3 regions of the Thalassotalea sp. PS06 genome follow, and region 2 is predicted to be linked to each of the others. Evidence: predicted binding sites of a transcription regulator. Region 2 holds the regulator's gene; each other region holds the start of a gene.
The links. Region 2 encodes LexA, which represses DNA repair genes until DNA is damaged. Its sites were predicted from a motif close to TACTGTATNNNNATACAGTA; they were not measured.

Region 1 (4,017 bases), 1.8 Mb from region 2:
ACTCCATTCTTTAAAAACGCTTAAAAACTCAGCTGATTAATTTTGGCACCGCAATAAAAGCAATTAGAGCGGCGTTTCGAAACCTTGCGCCCACAGTCAGAACATTCATTTGCAGTAGCAACTTTGCCATCCTTTTTGCCATCGCGCAGGTCAATTTCTTCAATCTTTCTCTGAATCTGCGACTTGCTGACACCCAGTTCATTGAGTAGTTCTAACGCCGCAAGATTCATAATGTATAACTGATCGATTTTCTCAGCCAAAGTGTGGGCATGGGCTTCGTTTTGAAAAGACCTGTATTTTGCCTGATCGAGTTTGACATCCTGATCACTAATCCTCAAATCCTGAAACATATTATAAAGATACTGCACCTTATTACTCCTTGTCTGAACTACGACTTGTTAGGTACGTCAATATGTCATACAAAACAAATGGTTGGCAAATTTTTCCAGTTATCGCCAATCGTCCATAGGTTGGTTAATTTTTCATTTCTAACATAGATTCAGAGCTACGCTCGGGCTCATTGAGCATTTCTACCTGATCTATTTTGGTGAAACGGCGACTGATCTTATGGGCGCTGGTGTGAATTTGTTTAACATCAGACGCCGCCTGGTCGATGTGTTTGGCAAGGTTATCAAATCGAGTGGTAAATCGATTGAAATCGTCGGCAAGCAGACCCAAGTGTTCTTGAATAATATGCACCTGTTGGCGGGTGGCTTCATCTTTGAGTACTGAACGCGCCGTGGTCAAAATCGCCATCAAGGTAGTAGGCGATGCCAACCATACCCTGGCCCGATGCGCAGCTTCAACTAAATCCGGGTAGTGGCCGTGAATTTCTGCAAAGATGGCTTCTGCGGGGATAAACATAACCGCCCCATCTGCGGTCTCATTACTGATCAGGTATTTTTCAGAAATGTCTTTAATGTGTTTTTTGATGTCCTGACGAAACTGGGTTTGTGCGGTTTTGCGCTCACTAGCTGTTAACTGTTCGTCCTGCATACGTCGATAAGATTCCAGTGGGAACTTGGAATCAATCACCACATTGCCGGTAGGTTTTGGCAAGAACAATACACAATCGGCTATCTTGCCGTTCGACAGAGTATGTTGAATGGAAAAGTGCTTTTCCGGTAATACGTTACGGATCAGGCCGTTCAGCTGAACCTCTCCGAACGCTCCACGGGAACGTTTATCTGCAAGCACTTCCTGCAGGCTAACAACATTGCTCGACAATTCAGTAATTTTCTTTTGCGCATCGTCAATCAATGCCAGGCGTTTTAAGATGTCATTAAAGGTTTTCGTGGTTTTCTCAAAGCCTTCCGATAACCGGTTTTCCACCTCTTTGGAAATGTCCTTCAAGCGATTATCTGTAGATTCTGTCAGCTCTTTCATACTTTGCGCCAAGGCTTTCGAGCTTTGTTGCATGCTATTTTGCATCTCCTGACGATGCGCCTGGGTGGATTGTTGCAAATGCTCAATTAACTGCTTAAAGCCGCTGGTCTGCAACTGCGCAGATTTTTCTTTATGGTCATGCAGCGCCTGCATTAAATTAACATGGTGTTCATTGCTAACTTTGACCTGTTGCTGTTGTATTTGAAACAACAGTTTTTGCAATTGCGTTTGTTGCTCATGCATACCTTGCACAAAGCAATTTTGCATCGACGCGGTTAGCGCCGGTATCAATGATTCGCTCAATTGCTGATAAGACGACATCTCGAGAGACTGATGAAATAATGAAACCGCTTTTCGATGGCTAAACCAAAGCACAACAACCATGATAAAAAGCAGACTGAAAGCGATAGCGCAGAATAAAAAAAGATGAGTAACCTGTATATTTTCCATGGTTTGGCAATAAAACACTGATTATATTTACAGTTATTTAACCATTAATCTTTCTAACATGCAAAACCCAGCGCCTACACGGTTGTAGTTAAGGGCAATTTATTTTAATTTATTCTCCTAGTCATTTTTTAGTGTAACCCTATGTTATTTAAGAAAGTCACCACTGCAGAACAAAAGACCATCGCCCTGGTTGCCCACGATAATATGAAGCCAGCATTGCTTGATTGGGTTAGTGCTCATGCTGAAAAACTTAGACCGCATAAACTCTATGCCACGGGTACTACAGGCAGCGTTTTAGAGGCAAAAGCCGGGTTGGAAATTAGCAAATTAATTAGCGGCCCTCTTGGCGGTGACCAGCAGATAGGCGCTCTGATCACCGAGCAGGTTATCGATGTTATGATATTTTTCTGGGACCCGTTAGAAGCACAACCCCATGACCCGGACGTAAAAGCATTGTTGCGACTGGCAGCGGTGTGGAATATCCCGGTGGCTTGTAACGTGGCTACCGCGGATCTATTAATTACCTCGAGCCTGTTTGAAAAACCATTCGATAAAGATGTGCCAGATTACGAACGTTATCTATCCGAGCGAACACAATAACGTTTAATTAAAGTTCCTGACCTTATCACGCGTCAGGAACTTTAACTTCATAGATATTTACCTGCACTGTCTCACCATTATCCAAGGTGGCATTTACCAAAACCCGTTGGTAACCACCCCCTTCAAAGGCATCCAGTTGCGACCAGAAATCTGACAGCTGATTTGATGCAAACACCTGCCCATTTACCTCCGGGCCATCTGTATCAAGAACAATTCCCGGAAAGCCCATGGTGGCCCCCCCCAACCAGACTGATATAGCTTTCCTCTGACTGTAGCGTTGAACCACTCACCGGTTAGATCTTTTAGCACATGCTGGTTCGGCTTACCCGGCGCTAACGTCCCATATACAAATAAATATTCCAAAACTAATTTCCGCGTTTACGATTTCTCGATTCATTTTGAATACTATTGACCATTTTGCCAAACGCTTTATCTTTGGCACGTTTTTGCGCCAGGGAAGCGCTGTTAAACGCCTGCTCTTTTAACAGTTTCTGATAGCTTTGATAGCGTCGTTGATCGAGACTACCATCGGCTAGCGCCAGTTGAATGGCGCAACCAGGTTCACTGGTATGGCTACAATCACTGAACCGACAGTTATTTGCTAACTCAACGATTTCCTGAAACGTTTCATTAACCCCTTGCTCGGCAGCTGCCAATTGCAACTCACGCATGCCTGGTGTATCGAGAATTAATGCGCCTGATGGCAGCACCTTTAACGAACGGTGGGTGGTAGTATGGCGCCCTTTACTATCATCTTCGCGGATAGCGGTAGTTTCCATCACCGTCTCTCCCATTAAGGTATTTACCAGCGTTGATTTACCAACGCCAGAAGAGCCCAGTAAGACCAGGGTATCGCCCTGCTTGTAATACTGAGAGATTGCCTCAACCTGATTTGCATCCAAACCATTAACACTAAGGATATGTAAACCATTGTCGAGCTCCTGAACCTGCTGCAGTTTTTCAGAGGCATCATCGGTTAAGTCCGCTTTCGTCAATACAATCAGCGCTTCAACGCCAGCCTCCCGAGCCATTACCAGGTATCTTTCGATTCGACTTAAGTTAAAGTCCTGATTTAACGATGACACCAACAAGGCTAAATCAATATTGGCGGCAATCAACTGAATATCAACCTTGGTTCCCGCGGCTTTTCGTTGAAACAGGGATTGACGTTCCAGCACTCTTACCAGCTGAAAATCATCGTTAAACAGTATCCAGTCGCCCACGCATACACCTTTTTCCTGGGCAGTTATTGCGACATCAAAACTTCCCTCATCAGACGCGACTTTAAGCTGACTACGGTGATGTTCTGCCACCCTGCCTATTTTTACCGTTTCGTATTCATCCAGAGTCAGTTGTTGCTGAAAAAACGGACGCCAACCAAGCTGAACTAAGGTTAAAGGTTGCTCACTCATGGAGTATCTCTTTAGTTAATTATAAGAAGCGAGAAAATCGTTTAACAGCGGTTTTTGCAATTGTTTTACCTGCAGGCACTGCGCCGTTTTGCTGAGCTGTTTTTGTAAGCTGGTTTGAAAAATACTGCGTTTGTCGCTGAAGAAATCATATAAAGATTGGGCGTTATCC
Region 2 (4,017 bases):
TTACTAGCACCTCCCATATACAAACGCTCCCGTGAATCGATTGTCAGTTCTCGGCAATTGCTCCATGCATTGCTCTAATACGTTACATCCGTGTAACGACAGACACAATCGATATATCTAGATCCATGTAGGTAACCATCCATGGTACGGGAGGATTAGTATGTCCATGTGCAAACCCTCCCTTGCTACTACTCGTTAGGAGAGATACAAACCCTCCCTTGCTACCATCCATGGTGCGGGAGGATAAGTATGTCCCTATACAAAAAAGAGTGCCTTTGCAGGCACTCAAGGTACAGCGAAAGGAATTGCTCATCGTTGGGAGGTCGACAAACAATCCACCTAGGAAGTCATTCTAATAACAATTAATGCAATGCGGTTAACAGACGAATATCGCGATTGCGATACAAGGCGTTACGTCGTTTGAAACGACACAGAACTTTTTTCACCCGGCGGATAAAGGTTTGCTGAGCCCTGCCCAATGCGTTGGAAAATGCCAGATGCACACTGTCCTGGGCGGCCATGATATGAACATCAAAGACCCGATCGCCGGCAACCCTCACCGAACACTGTTTATCACGTCCACCCCGGGTGCCATTGATATCTCGAAAGCTTACCACCACATAACGGATTCTTTCATCAACACGGGCAAAGGCGTGCTCAACTTCGCGTTGTATGAAAGCCCGGTAGCGGGACGTCATTTTGATATTATTTGCTCGAATAAAACATTTCATAATCAACCCCTTCTAATAAACTCTTTAAAAAGGATGGATCATTTTTTACATAGATAAAAATAGATGTTTTCTAACACTTGATTAGATAAAAATAAATATAAACACCTGCATTCTTTTAAGCAAAAACTCTATCCATCAGTTCTCTGACTGATTCGCTTTCTCCCATTATCGGCACCGCAAATGCCGAAACAGACACCAATAAAATCACATAGTAGGCGGGATGATTAAGACGATTATAACGATACATAAACCAGCTAGAAGCCAGTAATACCGTGGCGGTTGCAATGGGTAAGGTGTGCAGGGGAATAATTTTCAGATCAAAACCCAATGCCCCAATGTAAACCAGTAACCGGGTTAATCCTGGAGATAACAGCAATAGGGCTGTCGCTATCATGTAAGTGCTGTGTTCACGGGTATCCTTGGTGTTGAGAATGGCTTTCGCGACCAGATAAATAAACCCCGAAACCAGAAACAAATCAACAATACTGACGCCATACATGAATACCTTAAATGGCTCTGGGGTGCCGTCTTTTAATGCGAAAGCAATATTATTGTCAATCGCCGATATCGCTGTACCTGCAACAATACCGGCCAGCAGTATGCCTAATTTTCCGAGGTTTCTATGCAGCGAGCGGTTATTCTTATTGACCGCAATGTATGGTTGCACGATTAACAGCAACATCCACAACATGGCCGACAAGCCATGGGCATGCTGTTCCCAGCTCATTTGCGCAAACCGTAAAAAATAGCTTAATGAAAAACCGCATAGGGTGATCACCAAGGGGATCATTAACCAAAGATATACGCGCTTATAGTTATCATCTTGTTGCATGGTATCTTCCTTGTGAAATTAAATGCCTTGATACCACACACCTCATCAATGCTTTTCGTTCACTATATAAACATCTTCCAGACATGGCAATTAGGGAATCAGTTTAAGGATTATTCAAAAATCACCTTAAACCAGTTTTGATTTGCTTTTGATAATCAACTGTATATACTGACAGTACAATGTACTGTACAGATAGACAGGAATGTTATGCGTCCGTTAACCCCACGCCAATCACAAATTTTTGATTTAATAAAAGAAAAGATCGCAGACACTGGTATGCCGCCAACACGAGCGGAGATTGCCGATTTTTTCGGCTTTAAATCAGCGAATGCTGCGGAGGAGCATTTAAAGGCGCTCGCCAAGAAAGGTTTTATCGAAATGTTACCAGGTACTTCTCGTGGTATTCGCTTAGCGGACGAGCATAACGAAGAGCTTGGATTACCATTAATTGGTCGCGTTGCTGCGGGTGAACCGATTCTTGCTCAGGAACATGTTGAAGATAGATACCAGATAGATGGCAACCTGTTTCACCCTGCCGCAGATTACCTGCTGCGCGTTAACGGCGAAAGTATGAAAGATATTGGTATTCTCGATGGTGATTTACTAGCGGTTCATCAAACCACGGATATCCACAATGGCCAGGTAGTTGTTGCCCGTGTAGAAGAAGATGTTACGGTCAAGCGTTACAAGCGCGAAGGTAATGTGGTTTATCTGCACGCAGAAAATGAAGACTTTGATCCAATTAAAGTCGATTTAACCAGCCAACATTTTAATATTGAAGGTATTGCCGTTGGTGTTATTCGTAATGCCGATTGGATGTAAAAAAGAAGAGTAAAGTGTAAAGGTGGCAGAATGCAGTAAGAGCAATCTTGCGAATATGCAATGTGCTAATGTCCTTTCTTTGATTCCCTGTCGTGGCAGGGAATGACGATTTAGAGTGTGTTCAGTAGTCTGTCGTCTGTCGTCGATTATTTTTTCAACTACCTGAATCACATCCAGGGATACTTGGCCGGTCCCTTTTCAGGTAGTTTTTCCTATCTTTGTTTATTTCTCCAACCCCCTTAAATTAACGAATACTTTTTAACCACTTGTAAAGCACATAAATGTGTTATTTACACCACTAGAAATTGCACTCATATTTTTCTTATTCCCTGCCAAATCAATTCCTGCGCTCACGATATGAGCAATTACTCTACAGATTTCGTTCAAAAAAAGTGCAAATTAACCCTTTAAAGCACTAGACCTTGATGAAAAATTGAGTAATCCTAGAACCTGAATTAGTCATAATCATAATAATTACGCTAAATCCTACCACTTCTTCGATGTAGGAATGCGGTACGTAAGAAAGTGAGAGTTAGTTACATTCAGAATGACAATCAATTACCTGAAGGTTTAAGCAACTCTCTATAACAAATATAAATTTTACGGAAATTTGAGACATCGAATTCAGTTGTATCCTGTCACTTGTTTCTGTCTTTGTTCGCTAAAGCAGAGGAGATGTCTAGTGAAGAGACGTAACCTGGGTTGGCTGATGTTGGGGAGTTTGTTTTCCAGCGCAGCTTGGGCAGACATGCAGTTAAACATGACCAAAGGTGTCACCGATATCAGTCAGGAAGTGTTCGGGCTGCATATGTTGGTAATGTGGATTTGTACTGCCATCGGTATTGTGGTGTTCGGCGCCATGTTCTGGTCGATGATTTTTCATCGCAAATCTAAAGGTGTTAAACCCGCCACCTTCCACGAAAGCACTAAAGTTGAAATACTTTGGACTGCTATTCCCATTATTATTCTTATTGGTATGGCCTGGCCTGCTACTAAGACCCTAATCGCCATGGAAAATAATGACAATTCCGACATCACCATTCAGGTGACTGGTTCGCAATGGAAATGGCATTACAAGTATTTTGATTCCGATATTGAGTTCTATTCCGTACTCACTACGCCGAAAGATCAATTTGATAACCGTGATGGTAACTATGTGACCAAAGGTGAGAACTACCTACTAGAGGTAGATAAACACCTGGTTATCCCGGTTAACAAGAAAGTACGTTTCCTTATTACCTCTGATGACGTTATTCACTCCTGGTGGGTTCCGGATTTTGCCGTTAAGCAAGATGCCAACCCGGGCTTTATTAATGAAGCCTGGACCAAGGTAAATGAACCGGGTATCTATCGCGGTCAATGTGCTGAGCTGTGCGGTAAAGACCATGGCTATATGCCAGTGGTTGTTGAGGTGAAATCTGAAGCCGATTACGCCATGTGGATTGAAGAGCAAAAGCTGGCTATCGAAGAAGCTAAGCTTGCTGAGCAAGAATCTCTGGCATCTACCATGTCGATGGAAGAGTTGATGAGCTTAGGTGAAGAAACCTACGTAGCCTACTGTGCAGCCTGTCACCAAACCAATGGTATGGGTTTACCACCGGCGTTCCCAGCATTGAAAGGCAGCCCAATGGT
Region 3 (4,017 bases), 1.2 Mb from region 2:
GGCTTCGGCGTGGACCTTATTGTATCCCGATTACACCGTCGTCATCCCTGAACCCAGATTGCCAGAAATAGGAATGGCTTTCCCGGTACAAAAACAGGACTACGAGTTTGAGCAATTTATGAACAACTGGATAGCAATGAAGGAAAGCGGCAAAACTATTGACGCCCTATTTACCTTCTGGATTGAAGGTAAACGCCCTATTGGCTTTGTGCGATAACCCTGCATGACATTTTAGGAAAATCTGATTACAGAATACCGCTTCACAAATTGATTATAAGGGGGTAGAGTGACGGTAAGTCAATTAATTGGAAGACTATCATGCAAATTACCGAATGGGTCGATGAACTATTTGAAATTTTTGACGAAAATAAAGACGGTGCGATCAGTCGTAGTGAATTTGTCGAATTAATCCATTGCTTGTTGCAGGAAAAAGGCCTGCGCATGTGCGAAAGCATTTTCAAAAAATTTGATGCCAATCATGACAATAGCATTTCCAAAGAAGAATTAACGGAAATGATTATTGATTTAGCACTGTAATTATTTCAAATTCAAAAAAGGGCCTTGGGAAGCTTTCCTACAGGCCCTTTTTGTATGTTTGACGGTGATAAAACCTAGATAGGCTTTATATCCTATTACTCATATTTTCTTGGACGAATTGTTTTTATGGTCGCGATATATGCATGCCAGCTCGCATAGCTTAATAACGGCATAATAATAATAAAACCCACCGCGGAAGTGGCAAAGCCAATTAACACCGAAATAATAATAATCGCCGCCCAAACCACCATGGCGGCAAGGTTTTCCATCACCGCATTATAGGACGTGGCAACGGCAGTAAAAATATCGACCCGACGCTCCATCATAATTTGTGGCGTAAATACCGAGAAAGTAAAGACTACCGCCAATAATGCAGCACCTGCGAGGGTGCCTAGTGTCAGGAATCCCATCATTTCTTCTAAACCAGGATTCAATGTGGTGGGATACAATGCATGAATCAATGCAGCGATACGCATCCAGGCAAGCATCATCAGCATTAATAGAATGGCAAACCCCCACTCGCCGACTGGATTTCGGAACATAGATTTAAGACTGTGCCTAAAGGTGGGTTTGTGACCTTTTTCCAACTCCCATGCGACATCATATAAGCCGGTAGCAAATACCGGACCGATTAGGGCAAAGGCAACAGAAGCCGGTAATATCACCAAATGGGTATCGGTAGCTAACACCAGAACTATTAACGCAGCAGGGATCAGGCTGAATATCAGCCCATACACTAAAGATATTAGCGGTGCTTTGATAAAATCCTGCACCGCCAGAGCTAACCAGTGAAACGGCGCAGATTGATCAATCTTGTGACAGTCGATAGCTTTGGCAAACTTACGTTGTACAAAATAATCATCCGGCCTGTCTTTAAGTGCATCACTGAATTCCGATTCCGCTTTTTTATCTGCGTCTTTTTCGGTTTTCGAACCGGCGGTATGATCTACTGGCATAGAGCCTCCTGACGATATCTACTTGTTTCTCATTACTGTACGTAAACCTGTGCCGTAAAGTTTAGACCATATGTTTTGGCTACGCTCTTTGCTGGTCAGCTTGAATTCGCTCAGACTGACCAATCGCCTGATGCAGGCTCGGTTTATCGATAGGATAAGCGTTAAGATCCTGAGGCAGGTGCGGATTTAGCAAAAACTGGAAATTTTCCACCTGCTGGTAATTCGGATCAAGCCAGGCGGTTAATAAGCCTTCATGCCTGGGGAGAATTAAAGGCATAGCTTTAGAGTGGATGTGGCGTAGTCTATCGTGGGGTGGCAAGGTTATTACCGAGCAGGATAAGCGAACTTCACCGGTATTCGGATGTACCCATTGCCGATACAGGCCCCCAAACGCAATGGCTTCACCATCAAGGGCTTCCAAATCGTAATAATGAACCGGCTTTTTATTCTGAAACTCAGTCTCCCCAAAACCTTTTGCCGGAATAATGCAGCGACTCTGGCGAAAAGGCACGTATCCGGCACTTCGCGGCACATCAAGCTTATCGTAACGAGTATTAAAGCTGGTATATCGAGATGGCTTAAACCCGGTATCGGTTTTATCTAGTAACAACCACCAGGTAGCATCATTGATAACTCTTTGTCCCTGCTCCTCACGAATAATTGAAATTGGATCCGTGGCTCGCTTAAAGCGCCCCCAATTAACTTTTTCTCTCGGGTTTTCAACACCTAACCAGTTGATCAACTCCATTACAAAAGGATCATCACTGATATTTAATCGTCCACACATAGGATCATTGCCTTGCTTTAATAAAAAGATCGAATATACTGTACAAATATACAGGTATTTATACCATTCATTAATATAGAAGACTATACCAATGAAATCTATGTTGTAACTTAACCTCTGCCCTAACTCTGAGTTGTGCAAAAACTCAATGGAATTGGTATTAATGAATAAGTTAATTAAAGATCTCCAGCATCGTCATTTAGTGTGGCACGGCGGCATCAAAACACCAGAACCAAACCTGGAATCTTCAGGTTATTTAGAGCTTGATCAACACCTTAACGGAGGGTTAATCAAAGCTGGCGCTATTGAAATATTAACCGAAACCAGTATCGGCGAGCTACGACTATTATTACCAACCCTAACCGCGGATCCAGAGAGGTTACTGATCTTCATTAACCCACCAGGAAACGTCAGTGCCACTATGCTGGCTTCTCAAGGTATCGATTTACAGCAGGTCATTGTTATCAATCCTGATAAGGAAAAAGATGCCCTGTGGTCAGCAGAAGAGTGTCTGAAAAGCGGCACCTGTGGTTCGGTACTTATCTGGTTAGATCAGGCCATTGAAATTCATCAGGTCAAACGCCTGCAGCTAGCTGCCGAAAAAGGCGCGAGCCGAGTATTTATGCTCAGACAAAAACGTTATGAAACCCTGTCGCTTCCTCTGGATTTAAGCATGTCTTTAACGGCTAGTCCGTCAGGTATCGATGCACAAATTAATAAACGTAAACGAGGCTGGCCATCAAAAGCTTTTCATATTGATATGCAGCATCACTGGCCGACATTAACCCTAGGGAAAATCCCCGATAACCTGGTGTATTTCCCTACTACCAAAGTCAGTTAACATCATGCTGTGGTTATATCTACACTTCCCTTCCCTACAGCTGGATAGCCTATATCAGGCCGATGAGCAATTACCCATCGCTATTGTTCATGGCCGTAACAGCGAAGTATTGCAACTCAATCAAAGTGCCGAAAGTGCTGGGATAAAACAGGGCATGGGCCTGGGCTCTGCGGCAGCGTTGTGCCATAACCTGCAGGTATTGGCATACGATGAAAAACAGGAAAAAACCAAACTTACTTATATTGCCCAATGGCTATATATGGTGACTGCCGATATCAGCTTATTTCCGCCTAACGGCCTGTTGCTACGGGTCAGTCATATGCTGAGCCTGTATCAGGGGCTGGAAAACTACTGGCAGCTGCTGCAACAGCATTTACAGAAACTGGCTCTGAATTATCAGTTTTCCTCGGGCTATTCTCCCTACGCTGCCAGGTTACTGGCCATCGGTGGCTGTAATCAGGTTACCGATGACAAGCAAACGCTAAATCGTTTGTTGAGTCCTTTACCATTACAGGTTAGCGAGCTATCCAACAAAATGATTAACCATCTTAACCGGGTTGGTGTGCAATCGATTGGCGATCTTTTACGTTTACCACTTACCGATATTGCCAAGCGCTTTGATATCGAGCTGGTCACTTACATGGGTCGCCTGCAGGGACAGCTAAAACATCCCGTAGAGTTTTACCATCCGTCGGAGCGATTTAAACACTATCTTGAGCTCATGTTTGAAATATCGAATCTCGAGTACTTACAAAAACCTTTGCTTAAAGTTTTCCATTTGCTCGAACAGTTTTTACGATTTCGCGATAAGCGCTGTAGTCAGCTCAATATCGAACTACATCTTCGCGATACCGACAGCGTGCATTTCCAGGTGCATAGCGCTGAAGGTGCTTATC

Region 1: FNC98_RS06505 (DNA recombination protein RmuC) is a predicted target of LexA. The motif match lies at 1,852-1,871, and genes of this name have one in related genera.
Region 3: imuA (translesion DNA synthesis-associated protein ImuA) is a predicted target of LexA. The motif match lies at 2,317-2,336, and genes of this name have one in related genera.

Annotation. Positions count from the first base shown of each region.
Region 1 covers NZ_CP041638.1:1,482,056-1,486,072, reverse strand. The annotation lists gene FNC98_RS06510 (hypothetical protein) at 21-368, opposite strand; gene FNC98_RS06505 (DNA recombination protein RmuC) at 475-1,770, opposite strand; gene FNC98_RS06500 (methylglyoxal synthase) at 1,978-2,436, shown strand; gene FNC98_RS16945 (gamma-glutamylcyclotransferase) at 2,462-2,665, opposite strand; gene FNC98_RS17075 (hypothetical protein) at 2,620-2,745, opposite strand; gene rsgA (ribosome small subunit-dependent GTPase A) at 2,802-3,848, opposite strand; gene FNC98_RS06485 (ERAP1-like C-terminal domain-containing protein) at 3,864-4,017, opposite strand, start outside.
Region 2 covers NZ_CP041638.1:3,460,139-3,464,155, forward strand. The annotation lists gene FNC98_RS15315 (hypothetical protein) at 363-731, opposite strand; gene FNC98_RS15320 (hypothetical protein) at 847-1,563, opposite strand; gene lexA (transcriptional repressor LexA) at 1,771-2,385, shown strand; gene coxB (cytochrome c oxidase subunit II) at 3,095-4,017, shown strand, end outside.
Region 3 covers NZ_CP041638.1:913,724-917,740, reverse strand. The annotation lists gene FNC98_RS04020 (cation:dicarboxylate symporter family transporter) at 1-217, shown strand, start outside; gene FNC98_RS04015 (EF-hand domain-containing protein) at 319-537, shown strand; gene FNC98_RS04010 (DUF2189 domain-containing protein) at 633-1,493, opposite strand; gene FNC98_RS04005 (SOS response-associated peptidase family protein) at 1,573-2,280, opposite strand; gene imuA (translesion DNA synthesis-associated protein ImuA) at 2,444-3,121, shown strand; gene FNC98_RS03995 (Y-family DNA polymerase) at 3,126-4,017, shown strand, end outside.